One region of the Clostridium felsineum DSM 794 genome, then DNA from elsewhere that is predicted to be linked to it. Evidence: riboswitches for the same ligand, from Rfam matches in the RefSeq annotation. Region 1 holds a riboswitch; the other holds the start of a gene.
What was found. A riboswitch is a leader RNA that binds a small molecule or an ion and turns the genes downstream of it on or off. The one in region 1 is predicted to bind lysine.
Positions count from the first base shown of each region.

Region 2: it holds a riboswitch for lysine, as region 1 does, so the genes downstream of both, lysA (diaminopimelate decarboxylase) here and dapA (4-hydroxy-tetrahydrodipicolinate synthase) in region 1, are expected to answer to the same signal.

Region 1 is NZ_CP096980.1:295,351-303,594, reverse strand. It holds gene CLFE_RS01500 (adenylosuccinate synthase) at 1-766, opposite strand, end outside; gene CLFE_RS01495 (glycosyltransferase family 4 protein) at 887-2,083, opposite strand; gene pgsA (CDP-diacylglycerol--glycerol-3-phosphate 3-phosphatidyltransferase) at 2,665-3,189, shown strand; gene rbr3B (NADH peroxidase) at 3,256-3,801, opposite strand; gene rbr3B (NADH peroxidase) at 3,896-4,441, opposite strand; lysine riboswitch at 4,753-4,923, shown strand; gene dapA (4-hydroxy-tetrahydrodipicolinate synthase) at 5,015-5,881, shown strand; gene CLFE_RS01470 (Ig-like domain-containing protein) at 6,045-7,691, shown strand; gene CLFE_RS01465 (NUDIX hydrolase) at 7,845-8,244, shown strand, end outside.
Region 2 is NZ_CP096980.1:4,015,368-4,023,611, reverse strand. It holds gene CLFE_RS18760 (FMN-dependent NADH-azoreductase) at 1-172, shown strand, start outside; gene CLFE_RS24310 (phosphatase PAP2 family protein) at 203-1,081, shown strand; gene CLFE_RS18750 (cation diffusion facilitator family transporter) at 1,137-2,321, opposite strand; gene CLFE_RS18745 (M18 family aminopeptidase) at 2,533-3,834, shown strand; lysine riboswitch at 3,891-4,071, shown strand; gene lysA (diaminopimelate decarboxylase) at 4,162-5,451, shown strand; gene CLFE_RS18735 (GH36-type glycosyl hydrolase domain-containing protein) at 5,796-8,244, shown strand, end outside.

The sequences.
Region 1 (8,244 bases):
CTATTGCTACTCCTGGGCAAACTCCCCCTCCTATAGTATTTGATGAAGTAACATATGGATAAGTTCCGTAATCTATATCAAGAAGATTTCCTTGAGCTCCTTCAAATAAAACCTTCTTACCACCTTTTATTTCATTATAAACAACAACAGAGGTATCTCTAACAAATGGCTTTAATCTTTCACCAAAAGCAAGATACTCTTCACATATTGCATCGTAATCAAATGCATCCATACCATATACTTTAGTAATTATAGCGTTCTTTATTTCTAAATTTGATTTTAACTTTTCTTTAAAGACCTCAGGATGAAGTAAATCACATACTCTTATTCCTGATCTTTCAGCTTTATCTGTATAACAAGGGCCTATACCCTTACCTGTTGTTCCTATATCATTTTTGCCTCTTCTTTTTTCACTTGCTCCATCAATAGCTCTATGATAAGGCATTATTAAATGTGCTCTATCGCTTACTATTAGATTCTTAGAAGAAACCTCTACTCCTAAATCCTTAAGATAATCTATTTCTTCAAACATAGCTTTTGGATCTAAAACAACACCATTTCCAATAACATTAACTTTATTTTTATATAATATTCCTGATGGTATTAAGTGAAGCTTATATTTCTTATCTCCTACTTCAACTGTATGCCCTGCATTATTACCACCTTGAAATCTAACAACCACGTCAGCTCCTTGTGCAAGATAATCTGTCATCTTACCTTTTCCTTCATCTCCCCACTGGGCGCCTAAAACAATAAATGCTGACATAAAAACTCCTCACTTTCATAATTTAAAAATTGCTATATAAAATTACCAAAACTAATATACCATAAAAAAAGCAATTTGTCTTTATTTTTGAGGTAAAAATTCGAATATTGTCACTTATATTCAAAATATTGTTCGTATAATCTGAACTAAATTTCTTCTTTTTATGTTCCTACTTATCAAAGCGTTATTGTAAATTTTGATAACCTTTTTACCAAAACTTTCTTCTGAATATGCATGTGATTTTTCTCTAGCGTTGAAAATTATCTTTTGCCTTAATACCTCATTGTTTTTTAAATTTTCTACTGCCTCTACAAATTCATTTTTATCATTATACGTAAATCCAGTAATTCCATTTACAATTAAATTTTTAACACACAAATCCCACTTACATATAACTGGGCATCCACTTGCTAGTGCTTCAATATAAGTTAATCCTTGAGTCTCACTTTGAGATGCCGTTACAAAAGCTATTCCTAATTTATAATATTTGTATACTTCTCTACTATCAATCATTCCCGTAAATTTTATGGTGTTCTCCATATTATACTTAGAAACCATTTCTTTTAATTTTACAAGATATGGTCCTCCACCAACTATTAAAAGCTTAATATCATTTAACTTATTACTATTTTCTCTAACTAAATTTATTATCTCATCTATATTTTTTTCTTCAGCAATTCTTCCAACATAAACTAAGATATTATCTTCCGTTTTCCATCCATACTCACTTAAAATTTTTCTCTTTTCCTCATTAGATACATCCTTTTGAAATGATTTAATATCAATTCCTGTAGGAATAATCTTTATATCCTTATAAACATCATAATCAATAAGAACATCTCTAACCTTTTGTGTTGGAACTATAATTTCATCGAAGGTATTTAATAAAATTTTCAACAATCTAGCCATTGTACCTTTACGTAGAACTTTACCGCCCAAAAAGTACTGAAGATAATCTTCATACATTGTGTGATAAGTATGCACTTGAGGTATATTGAGCTTTCTTTTTATATATTTAGCAACTAACATTGTAGAAAATTCCGTCTGCGAGTGTATAATTTCGGGTGCCCATTCTACTATTTTGCTTATTACTGTATTTCCAAATGGCTTCATTATTCTAGCATCTGGATACACCTTAACAAAGTGGGAATTTAAATAGTAAATATCACCTTCTATATATTCTCTTCCGTTATAAGACAGCGTAAGAATTCTAACCTCATGTCCTGCCTTTTTTAATTGCTTATATAAATTATTAGTTGATATTACAACTCCATTTACCATGGGGTAATAGGTATCTGTTGTTATTAAAATTTTCATTTTACCCTCCATTTTATTTTTTGTATATGAAGTGGTATGCTTTAGGAATACTACTTTAAGAATTATACACTATAGATACATTTCCTTTTTATTTTTCCTCATTTAGTATAAAATTATTAATTCTTATGCTTATATTTTCTGCTAGTATTCTCACTAATAAACTCCACTTATAGCTTCTCAAGATAATGAGTGGGTAACCCCTGAACCATCCCATAAACTTATAATATTTCAACTTTAATTTAGAATTTTCAGTCAAATATATATTATCTACAATTAATGCGTAAGACAATGTCAACATAATTATTTTTCCCAAATTATTTTATAAAATCATATACCCTAATTACTTATAATATTACACATACTATATTTTATGCAAACTTATATGCTTTTAAGCACTTACTCTTTCATCTTAACAAAGCACTCTTTTGTAGTCAAATAAACTTTTATTACATTTAATCTTTATTATTTGTAATAAACTATTGAATTTTTACTCATTTCATGATAAAAAGTATTTAGCCTCATATTTTAATATGTATGTGCAAATAATATTCTAAAAGAAATATTATAAAGAGGTGATGAATATGAATATACCTAACTTACTCACCCTTTTTAGGCTTTTTTTAATTCCTTGCTTTATATTTGCTTTTTTTTCAAATTCAAATAATTGTTTAATTAACTCGGCAATTATTTTTTTTACGGCCGGTTTTACAGATATATTAGATGGATATATAGCAAGAAAATTTAATGAAATAACTAAATATGGAACTGTACTTGATCCACTTGCCGACAAACTCATGCTCTTAACAGTTTTAACTTGTTTAAGTATAAAAGGTTACATACCAATATTAATATTAATTATAATGTTAGCTAAAGAATTTTCTATGATAATCATAGGTATTTTTCTTTATGGGAAAAACATAGTAATTCCCGCTAATATATGGGGTAAAATATCAACACTAATTTTCTATGTTGCTATTCTATTCTTTGTTTTTGATAAAACCTTTGGAACATATATATTATATTTAGCTCTTTTAGGTGCGGTTATTGCATATATAAACTATTTTTTCATTTTTTTATCTAAATATAATGAGAAGGTTACTAAATAAAAAGGGTTCTCCTTAAAACCAATATTGACTTTAAGGAGAAACCTTTTATCTTTAATTATATGATTTTTATTTAAAATATCTGTTTAATAAGCCCTTAAATGCAGATCCATGTCTTGCTTCGTCCTTGCACATTTCATGTACTGTATCGTGTATAGCATCATAATTAAGCTTTTTAGCTAATGTTGCAAGTTCCTTCTTTCCTTCACAAGCTCCCTTTTCTGCATCAACTCTCATTTGAAGATTTGTTTTAGTATCTGCTACTACCACTTCTCCTAAAAGTTCTGCAAATTTTGCTGCATGCTCTGCTTCTTCAAATGCTATTCTTTTATATGCTTCTGCAACTTCTGGAAATCCTTCTCTATCTGCCTGTCTTGACATTGCAAGGTACATTCCAACCTCTGTACACTCCCCTGTAAAGTTAGCTCTTAAGCCTTCTAGAACTTCCTTATCTACACCTTTAGCTACTCCTATTTTGTGTTCATCTGCCCATCCTTCTGCCTCATCTTTAACTTCAACAAATTTATCTTTTCCTGCATTACATACTGGGCATTTTTCTGGAGCATCCTCTCCTGTATAAATATATCCACAAACCACACATTTAAATTTTTTCATTTTCGTTTCCTCCATCAATCTATTTTAAGACTACACTTAGCCTCTTCTATTCTATTTATATTTTTATTAATTTATTTCAAGTAATATCTATATTCTATTTAAAATATCTATTTAATAAGCCTCTAAAAGCAGATCCGTGTCTTGCTTCATCCTTGCACATTTCATGTACTGTATCGTGTATAGCATCATAATTAAGCTTTTTAGCTAATGTTGCAAGTTCCTTCTTTCCTTCACAAGCTCCCTTTTCTGCATCAACTCTCATTTGGAGATTTGTTTTAGTATCTGCTACTACCACTTCTCCTAAAAGTTCTGCAAATTTTGCTGCATGCTCTGCTTCTTCAAATGCTATTCTTTTATATGCTTCTGCAACTTCTGGGAATCCTTCTCTATCTGCCTGTCTTGACATTGCAAGGTACATTCCAACCTCTGTACACTCCCCTGTAAAGTTAGCTCTTAAGCCTTCTAAAACTTCCTTATCTATACCTTTAGCTACTCCTATTTTGTGTTCATCTGCCCATCCTTCTCCCTCATCTTTAACTTCAACAAATTTGTCTTTTCCTGCATTACATACTGGGCATTTTTCTGGAGCATCCTCTCCTGTATAAATATATCCACAAACTACACATTTAAATTTTTTCATTTTTAACTTCCTCCCTTTATCTCTCTCATATAATTAAGCTAAGCTTATTTGATTTTTATATTAAATTTATTATCTCTTTATATTTTTGCTACGTCCTTCTGACAATTATTATTATATAATAGTTATTATCCGTTTGCAATAGTTTTTTAAAATTTTTCTTGTAATTTTTTTCTTCACTATTTGTAATGCCCTGGTATTCCAAGCTTTACCACCACAAAAAATATTTTTTATGAAAGATTGTGTACTAAAATATATCATTACTTTTGCATTAATATTATTTATATGATAAACTGTTTATAAAATTAATTCTTACCTAGGGTAGAGGTGCTGTAGTTATTATTACTCCTTCTTAGCTGGCAGGCTGTGAGGAATGAGGAAAGGAATTTCAGCCGAAGAAAGAATTCTCGCAGGAACTCTTTCTGGTTTTGTATAGAATATATGCAAAACTGTCACTATTTCTATAGTGGAGAGCTACAAGGTGCACGTGATATGTTGATATTAACAGTAAAGGTGTTCCTTTGCTGTTAATTTTTTTGTACCAATAAAACCCCTGGTAAGGGAAAGAGGGATTAAATGAAATTAGAAGGCGTTTTAGTACCATTAGTTACTCCTTTCAAGGATGGGAAGGTAGATTTAGTTTCATATGAAAAGCTTATAAAAACATATTCTGAAAAAGGCGCAGCAGGTTTTATGCCTCTTGCAACAACTGGAGAAACTCCTACTTTATCAGATTATGAATATGAAAGTATTTTGGACAAAACTCTTGAAGCAAACAAGCTTAATCTTCCTATATATGTTGGCTTTGGTGGAAACAACACTGAAAAAATGACTAAAGATATTAAAAAACTTGAAAAATACAATATTCAAGGTATTTTATCTGTATGCCCTTATTACAATAGACCTGATCAAAGAGGAATATATGAACATTTTAAAAGAATATCAGAATCCACTTCTTTAGATATAGTTCTTTACAATATACCATATAGAACTGGACGAAATATTGAAAATGATACAATAAGAAAGCTTTCAGAACTTAAAAATATAGTAGGTATAAAAGATGCTTGTGGAGATTTTAATCAAACCACAGAACTTTTATTAAATAGACCAGAAGACTTTTCAATACTAACTGGCGAAGATGCTTTCTTTTATAGTACTCTAATGCTTGGTGGAGATGGTGGTATAATGGCATCAGCTCATTTAAATACAGAAAAATACGTTGAAGTATATAATAAGGCAAAGCAAAATGATCATGTGGGTGCATTTAAGCTTTGGAAAGAAGTCGTAGATATAATACCAATGTTATTTAAAGAACCTAATCCATCACCAATTAAATACTGCCTTCATAAGCTTGGAGTAATAAAGTCCGATGATGTTAGATTACCTTTAGTTAGTATATCAAAAGAACTATCACTAACATTAGATAAGTTATTAATCCTATAAGTTGAATTTTACAAAGTGCTGTAAAACTATTTTTTAGTTTTACAGCACTTTTCATTTATATAACTATTTTACATAATTACAATATATAATTATAAATGATGTAAATTTATACCCGATAAATTATAATAGGTAAACTAAAATAATATATAAATTAGGAGGATCTATGAATAAAAAATTACGAAACACATGTATTGCTTCTATGTTACTCGTTTTGGGAAGCGCATCAAGCGTTTTGGCAAAAGCCACAGCAAATATTAATCATAGAGAAAAAAATAATTTAAGTGCTAATTCAGTAAAAAACGTAAATACATATAAATCAGAAGAGACTAAACCAATACATCAATATACTTTTGATAATGATGAACCAAATGCTTATTTCACAACTGATACAGGAAGTGAAGCTAGTAGCTACAGTTTTGCAAATGTTAATAATACAGGTTTGGTAAATGAAGATGGTAAAATATTTAGAAGATTTAATAGTGACAATAGTCAAGTAAATATTTCTGCCTCTTCTATGCCAACCAAGAATGTAAGCATGAAGTTTGATGTTAGATTTCCTCAAAATAATACAGGAACAAGTACTATAATATCTTCATCAGATGGAGTTAATTTAAAGTTACAGAATAACTTCCTAAACTTTTATATCACATACCACAATGCAAATATAAATCGTATACAAAGCACAATTAACTTAACTGCTGATGCATCAAAATATTTAGATGGTAAATGGCATACAATTGTACTTAGTTATGCTGGGGATTATGCATTAAATGGGGTAAAAATGTATGTTGACGACTTAGTAAATCCAATAGCAGTAGGCACTGAACAAGCAAACGAAACAAATGGACAGGGTGAGGACTTTACTTTAGGCGGTGGAACCTTTGATTTAGATAATTTTCAGGTATATGATAAAATATTAGATTATACCACTAAAATAACAGGGATTTCTTTAAATAAGGAAACAGATGAATTAAAAGGTGGAGAAACAGATACACTACAAGCTATAATTGCACCTGACAATACTACAAATAAAAATATAAAATGGAAATCCAGTGACACAAGTGTAGCAACAGTAGATAGCAATGGTAAAATTACTGCAATTGGAAAGGGAACTGTTCAAATAACAGCCTCATCAGAAGCTGATAGTAACGTGAGTGCATCTTGCACCGTTACTGTAACAAATGCACCAGATCTCATAAAACCAATTGATGAATTTACCTTTGATGATGATACTGTTCAACTAGGTGGTGATCATTTAGTCGATACAGGTAATTATAACAAGAATAAGATTCCTTCAAGTTATGGATATGCACATAATACAACCATAATAAAAGAAGATGGAAGGATCTTCAGAAGATTTAATGGTGACAGTAGTACAGCCGATATTTTTGCCTCTTCTATTCCAGCTAAAAATGTAAGCATGAAGTTTGATGTTAGATTCTCTCAAAATAATACAGAAACAAATACTATAATATCTACATCAGATGGAATTAATCTAAAGCTAGAGAATAATTCCTTAAACTTTTATATCGCATACCATAATACAAATATGAATCGTATACAAAGCACAATTAACTTAACTGCTGATGCTTCAAAGTACTTAGACGGAAAGTGGCATACAATTGTACTTAGTTATGCTGGAAATTATGCATTAAATGGAGTAAAAATGTATATTGATGACTTAGTAAATCCAGTAGCTATAGGAACTGAACAAGCAAACGAAACAAATGGACAAAGTGAGAACTTTACTTTAGGTAGCGGAACCTTCGATTTAGATAATTTTCAGGTATATGATACAATATTAAATTAATGTTTTATTATCTTTCATAAAATATACTGTAAAAAATAAATAACATTTCATATATAGTTATCCACATTTATGCTAAAATAAAAAATATAAATGTGGATACTTTTATGTAAAGGTGGATAACTTTTTAATATTTTAATTGAAGGTGATTATTACATGTCAGAAAACAGAATAAAAAAATTAACCCCACTCTCAGAAACAAAGTTTTTAAGTCTTTATGATATTGAATATGAAAATAAAAAACACGATACAAGGCATTGGGCTGTAGCTTCTAGAAAAAATTATAATACTCTTAAAACTCAATACTTTGATAATCTATCCGAAAAAGCAGATGCAGCTATTCTTGCAGCTTTTCATAAAGATACAGAAAAAATAGTTTGCATAAAACAATTTAGAGTACCTCTTAATGATTATGTATATGAACTTCCTGCCGGTCTTATAGATAACGGAGAAGACTTCAAAGAGGCTGCAAAACGTGAACTTAAAGAAGAAACTGGTCTTACACTTTTAGATATAAATTATGATAAAAGTAAAAGTAAGGTATATGCATCTGCAG
Region 2 (8,244 bases), 1.2 Mb from region 1:
AAATTATCTTCATGATGTACTTAGACAAATAGGAATAAGAAAGTTTGAAAAACTTCTTGTTGAAGGTGTAAATACAGAAGATGTAGGTAGAGATAAAGCAATAGAAAAAGCTTTTAATGAAATTGATAATTTGATTCCTAAAATGAATGTAAGAGATTTGGTAAAACAGTAATTTTATAGTTAAGGGATGGGGGATTAAAAATTGTTTGCTAATAATATTTTAACAGGGCAATATAACATAGAAATAATAAAATTTTTACAACAATTTTCTAATCCCTTTTTAGATAAAATAGCTGAAGCGGTTACTATGACAGCAGAAGAATATTTTATAATAGCATTCATTGCAATAATATATTTATGTATAGATAAAAAACTTGGATACATAATGGCAGTAACAATTTTATATAGCAGTATAATAAATTATTATGTTAAAAGTGTTTTTAAAATAAAAAGACCCATAGGAACCTTTGGCATAAGATCACTTAGGTTACAGACAGCAGATGGATATTCTTTTCCAAGTGGACATACTCAGGGGGCCACTGTTTTTTGGCTTTTATTGGTCAAACATATAAAAAAAACTTACATATATGTTATTGCAGCTATAATGATAATTCTTGTTGGTATATCAAGAATTTATCTTGGAGTCCATAGACCTATAGATGTTATAGGTGGATTTATATTTGGAAGCTTTTGTGTTGAAGTTCTAAATAGGACAAATAAATTGAAAAAGTACAAAAAAAACTTAGTCATATTTCTAGTGATTATTTTTCCAATGATGGCAATCACAATATGTATTAATGATGCTAAATTATATCAGGAATTAGGTGCAGTGTTAGGTTTTATAATTGGACATGATATTCAAGAAAAATATATAAAGTTTAATCCTAAAACTAATGCTATAAATAATATAATAAAGATTTTAATAACGATTTTAGGAATGATTATTTTAAAAGTGTTATTTGATGCTATTTTACCTAAAATGTTAGTGTTTTATTTTATAAAGTATTTTTGTATTTTATTATGGTTTACTACTGGTAATTTATATCTAATTACGAAAATATGTAAGACTTCAAGTTTATAGTATAAAAAAGTACAGCGTGAAATTCTATTTTTTCACGCTGTACTTTTTTAAAAAGCTAAGTTGCAGAATAATCTCTATCAACTGTAATTACACAATCATAATTAGGATGCTTTTCATTTATTTTATTCTTTATAGTATCGCCTAAATTTTCCAGAGTTTGTTCAGAAACTTTCTCGTCAAAGGGAACGACTATATCAAATATTAATTTTTTATCATCACCATCCCCGACAATTCTAAAGTCATGAAAGGATTGGACATACGGAAAGTCTTTAAGGATTTTTGAAACATATTTTTTGGCTTCAGTTACTTCTGGAGAACCTATTAAAAGGGGATCCATATGAATTACCACAAATAAGCCCAATTCTTCAGAAATCATTTTTTCAGTTTCATCTATTTTAGTGTGTATGGTCATAATTGAGATATTATAAGGGACTTCAGCATGGAAAGAAATCATTGTTCTTCCAGGCCCATAATTGTGTATTATAAGGTCATGCACTCCCAGTATAACATCGCATTTAAGAGCCATTTTTTTTATTGATTTTACAAGCTTAGGATCAGGTGCCTGACCTAAAAGTGGATCTATAGTATCTTTCATTAAAGAAATTCCTGACCATACAATTAATCCACCTACAAAAATACCAACATAGCCATCTATAGAGATGGTAGAAAATGCAGATACTAAAAGAGATAAAATAACACTTGAAAGTATATATACATCATTTAAGGCATCAGCACCAGATGCTTTTAATGCAGAAGAATCAATTTTTTTACCAATATTTTTATTAAAAAAGCTTAACCATAATTTAAGAGGTATTGCAATTAAAATTATTATAAAAGAAACAAGATTAAAATGCACAGCCTGTGGTGATAGAATTCTTGAAAATGAAGTCTTTATGAATTCTAAACCTACAATTAGTACTATTGCAGATACAAGAAGTGCAGATAAATATTCTATTCTCCCATGCCCAAAAGGATGTTCTTTATCAGCAGGTTTATTTGATAACTTAAAACCTATAAGGGTTATAATTGAAGCGCTAACATCTGCTAAATTATGAAAGGCATCAGCAATAACCGCAATACTATTTATAAAGATTCCGATGGTTAGTTCTATAATAAATAGTATTATGTTTACTATAAGTCCCATAATGCTACTTAAAATACCGTAATTTTCCCTGACTTTTTTATCATTTATATTTTCAAAGTCTTTTATAAACTTTGAAATAATGAGTTTAATAAACATTCTATCACTCTCCGTGTGTATAAACATTAATATCTAGTGCATCATAATTAAAATTATATTTATTATAACATATAATGGCTATATACTGGAAAAAAATAAATACATTCTGTATACTATAACTTAGGAAATTTAAACTATTTATATATTTATTAAAGTAGTTTTCCTATATGTTAAAATAAAATACTAATCTTATATTTTGGAGGAATAGATAATGCAAAATGAACTTGAATTTGCAAAAAAGTTAATAGATTTCATATATGATAGTCCATCACCATTCCATTCGGTGGAAAATATTAAAAATATACTACTTGAAAATGGTTTTACTGAAGTGAAGGAAGAAAATAAATGGGAACTCACTAAGAATGGTAAATATTTTGTTGAAAGAAATGATTCAGCATTGGTGGCATTTAATGTAGGGAGTGGATTTGTGGCAAAAAAGGGTTTTAAAATAATAGGGGGACATACAGATTCGCCTACTTTTAGAATAAAACCTATTCCAGAAATGGTTTCGGAAAATTCATATATAAAGCTTAACACAGAGGTATATGGAGGACCAATATTAAATACTTGGTTTGATAGACCACTTTCTATAGCAGGTAGGGTTACGGTAAGAGGGAAAAACGTGTTATGTCCAGATACAAAGCTCATAAATATAAAAAGACCTATACTAGTTATACCTAATTTAGCTATACATATGAATAGAGATGTAAATAGTGGAATTAAAATTAATCCTCAAATTGATACTTTGCCTGTATTAGGGCTTATTAATGATAAGTTCGAAAAAGAAAATTATCTTATTAAGGTTATTGCTAGTGAACTTGGAGAAGATATTTCTAATATATTAGATTTTGACTTGTTCTTATATGAATATGATAAGGGCTGCATTATGGGAATAAATAATGAATTTATATCAAGCAGTAGATTAGATGATCTTGAAATGGTTCACGCAGGAGTAACTGCATTAGTTAACTCTAAAAATTCTGAAGCTACAAATGTTTTAGCTTGTTTTGATAATGAGGAAATAGGAAGCTCTACAAAGCAAGGAGCAGATTCACAATTTTTATCAGATATTCTTGAAAGAATAGTTTTATCCTTCGGAGGGGATAGAGAAGATTTCTTTAGAGCTCTTCATAATTCTTTTATGATATCATCAGACTCAGCACATGCAGTTCATCCTAATAAGGGAGAAAAGGCAGATCCAATAACAAGACCTCATATAAATGAAGGTCCAGTTATAAAAATAAGTGCAGCTCAAAAGTATACTTCTGATAGTAATTCTATAGCTGTATATGAGGAAATATGTAAGCTTTCGGGTGTTCCGTATCAAAAGTTCGTGAACAGATCTGATGAAAGAGGTGGAAGTACGATAGGACCTATAACAGCTACACATACTGCAATAAGAACAGTTGATATAGGCACAGCTTTATTAGCTATGCATTCAATAAGAGAATTGTGTGGCACTCTAGATCATGTATATGTAGAGAAATCCTTTGAAGAATTTTATAATTTATAGAGAATTATATTGTATATTTATTCTTTGTATGTTACAATTAGAAAAAAATATTAATAACCTTTTGTAGAGGTGCTTTAAGTTAAGAGTAACTGTTTGGAGTTGGCAAATGTTGATAACAGTGAAAGGGACTTTTAGCCGAAGTAAATAAATTGGCGGATTTATTTACTGGCTTTTTATATAATATATGAAGGGCTGTCACTTTATTAGTTATTAGGTAAGTGGAGCGCTACAAGGTACACAACATTGCAATTATAACGGCAAAGGTGTTCCTTTGCCGTTTATTTTTATACATTTGTAGCGCAAAGAAAAAATAGAGAGGTGTTTTAGGTGAAGCTATTTGGCAGTATGCAAGTGGAAAAAAATCAATTATATATAGGAGGAATAAGTTTAGAAAAATTAGCAAAAGAATATGGTACTCCTCTTTATGTAGTTGACGAAAAGTTAGTTCGACAAAAATGCAAAGAATATTATGAAAATTTTAAAGTGAATGAAAATGGAAACAGGGTAGCATATGCAGGAAAGGCATTTTTACCAATTGCTATGTGCCAGATTGTTAAAGAAGAGGGACTCAGTTTAGACGTGGTTTCTGGCGGAGAACTTTATACAGCCTATAAAGCTGGTTTTGATATGGATAATGTGCTTTTTCATGGAAATAATAAGACCTTAGATGAAATGGAAATGGGTGTAAGATTAAATGTTGGAAGATTCGTAGCTGATAATTTTTATGAAATAGAAAATTTGAATAAAATTGCTAAAAAAATGCATAAAATTCAGAAGGTGTTTTTAAGAATAACGCCAGGGATAGAAGCACATACCCATGAATATATAAAAACAGGACAAATTGATTCAAAATTTGGTTTTACATTGATAAATGGGGATGCAATTAAAGCGGTAAAAGAGGTTTTGAAATTCGATAATATAGAATTAGCTGGATTACATTGTCATATTGGATCTCAAATTTTTGATATAGAACCTTATTTAGAAGAAACTAAGGTTATGTTTAAATTTATAAAACAAATAAAAGAAGAAACAGGCTATGAAATAAAAGAACTTGATTTAGGTGGAGGGTTTGGTATTTATTATACAGAAAAGGATAAACCTAAAACTGCAAAACAATTTTGCACAGCTATATTAAATGAAGCAGGCAATTTAGTAAAAGAGTTTAATATAAAAACACCTAAATTAATTATAGAACCTGGTAGATCAATAATAGGAAATGCAGGATCAACGCTTTATACAGTAGGTTCTATAAAAGAAATACCAGGCATAAGAAAGTATGTATCTGTAGATGGAGGTATGTCAGATAATATACGATCTGCACTTTATAATGCTGAATATGAATGTGAAATTATAAATAAGTTTAATGATTCAAAGGAAAAAGTTGCAGTAGCAGGTAAGTGCTGCGAATCAGGAGATATACTCATAAATGATATTTGCATATCGGAAGTAAAGAGTGGCGATGTTTTGGTAGTAGCAACCACTGGAGCCTATGGATATTCCATGGCTAATAATTATAATAAAATACCGAAACCAGCAGTAGTATTAGTTGGAGACGGGAAAGAAAAGCTTATATGTAAGAGAGAAAGTTATGAAGATATGCTTTCAAGAGAATTATAATTTGAAATTTATAATAAAGAATAAAATTATTAAAATAGTAAAAAATAAATATAAGGTAAAAAATTGATTAATCTTTAGGCTGTGATTATAAAGTACAGCTTAAGTTTAGAATAGTTACTTATAAATAAGCAGGGGGCTTAAATATAAGAGATTTGTAAGAAGTCTTTGTGGGGGCTTAGACTTCTTAATTAAAACATAAGAATCCGTTAATTATATGATTAGCGGATTCTTATGTTTTATGGAGTAAAAAAATTGTTTGTTACTTTCTGTTTAAAAAAATATATATGTGGGAATAATAATCGAAGTTAGGTTAACGAGTATATTTGCTGAAAGGATTGATTATTATGCTTTATGTATATATTTTTCTTTTGTGTCTAATTATTTTTGTTATATACATATTGAGGGATATAAATAAAAAGAAAAGTTATGACTATAGTGAAAATTTAAATCAAGATGAGTATTTAAGTGCTATAAAAAACTATAGTAGATTACCTAAAAAAAAGAGTAGTAAGGTTTTAATAAAAAAGCTAGATAGAAGCTTTAGTATGATTATAAGAGGCTACGAATATTTTGATAGAGAAATAAGAAATAGTAAAGAAATAGTGCCGGCAGCAGAGTGGCTGCTTGATAACTTATATCTTATAGAGAAAGAGTATAAAGATATAAAACATAATATGCCTGAAATATGTTGTAAAAAAATGCCTGTTATGCGAGAAGGGGCATTTAAAGATTTACCAAGAGCATATTACCTTGGAGTAAAAATAATAAACAAATTAAGTGGAAAAATAAGTGAAGATAGTATAATTTCATGTGTGCAGCAATATCAAAAAAGTTCTATGCTTACAAGTTCAGAACTTTGGGCACTTCCACTTATGTTTAGAATGGCAGTTATTCAAAATATAAGTAGAATTATTGAGAGTATAGTATTTGCACAAAGGGAGAAGAGAAAAGCTGATAAACTTGGATTTGAAATAATAGACTCACAACAATTAAATGTTGATAGAGTAAAAAAAGTGCTTATGAATCAAGAAATAATGACATCTCATTTTATTGAAAGATTTGTTAAAAGTTTGAGAGATAATGGTGTTGATGATGGGGAAATTTATGAATATATAGATACAAGGCTTCAAATGCAAGAAACCACAACTAGTGAGATGGTGGTTTTAGAACATAAAAGGCAGGCAGAGTTTCAAGTTCTTATGGGTAATTGTGTAAATGCTATAAGGGAAATTGAAGCACTAAATTGGAAGAGCTGCTTTGAAAAATTAAGTATAGTAGAAAGTATACTAAGAGAAGATGCTGCTAATATTTATTCTAATATGGATTTTTCTTCTAAGGATTATTATAGACATAATATAGAAAAAATGGCTAATAGATTTAAAATGCCGGAATCATTTATTGCTAAAGCAGCAGTTAAATGTGCAAAAGAAGACAATTCAAAGTACGATATAAAAAAGCACATAGGATATTACATAATAGACAATGGGGTAAATCAATTAAAATATAAGATAGGTTTGAAAAGCAAAAAAAATGGAATTTTGAATTTATTGAACAATCATAGTGTTGGTTTTTATATAGGAGTTAATATACTTGGAACTATAGCATTATCATACTTTTTGATTTATCTGATTTTTAGAGGAACAAATGATTATAGAATATGGCCGTATGCACTTGGATTTTTTGCTATTTTAGTTCCATGTTCAGAGATAGTTAATGCAGTGTTTAATTGGAGTATAAATCATTTAACTACACCTAAGTTTGTATGTAAGTTAGAATTGCCTAAAGGAATACCTGATTATGCAAAAACTGTTGTTGTAATTCCTGCAATTTTAAATAGTGAAAAAAAAGCTAAAGAGTTAATTGATAGAATGGAGGTATTTTATTTAGCGAATAAAGAGAAAAATCTTTATTTTGCTCTTTTGGGAGATCTCAAGGATAGTAGAAGTGAAGTAGAAGAAGCCGATCATAAAATAAATGAGATAGCTCTTAATGCAGTAAATGCTTTGAATCGAAAGTACCATAATAGGGAAAGTGAGATTTTCTTTTTTTTCAATAGAGCTAGAAAATTTAATAAAGGTCAAGGTAAATGGATTGGTTGGGAAAGAAAAAGGGGAAAACTCATGGAGTTTAACTCACTTTTAAGAGGAGATAAAAATACAAGTTATAATGTTATAAGTGGAAATTTAAATGAATTATATAAGGCTAAATATATAATAACTCTTGATGAGGATACAAAAATGCCAAGAGATACAGGAAAAAAACTTATTGGAGCTATGATACATGTTTTAAATAAGGCTGTAATAAATAATGGCAGAGTAGTTAGAGGATATGGAGTTATGCAGCCAAGGATTAATATAAATTCTATAAGTGCAAATAAAACTATTTATTCTAAGGTGTTTTCTGGAGAAGCAGGTATTGATACCTATAGTACAGCTGTTTCAGATGTATATCAAGACCTATTTGGTGAAGGAATTTTTGCAGGAAAAGGTATATATGATATAGATGTATTTCAGACTATGTTAAAAAATCAGATACCAGAAAATACAGTATTAAGTCATGATTTGCTAGAAGGAGCATATGTAAGATCGGCTTTAGTAACTGATGTTGAATTGATAGATGGATATCCTGCATATTATAGTTCAAGTAGTAAAAGGCTTCACAGATGGGTTAGAGGTGATTGGCAATTATTAAAATGGATATTTATAAAATCACCAATAAATACAATTTCTAAGTGGAAGATCTTTGATAATTTGAGAAGAAGTCTAATAGCGCCAGCTATAATGATTTTAATAA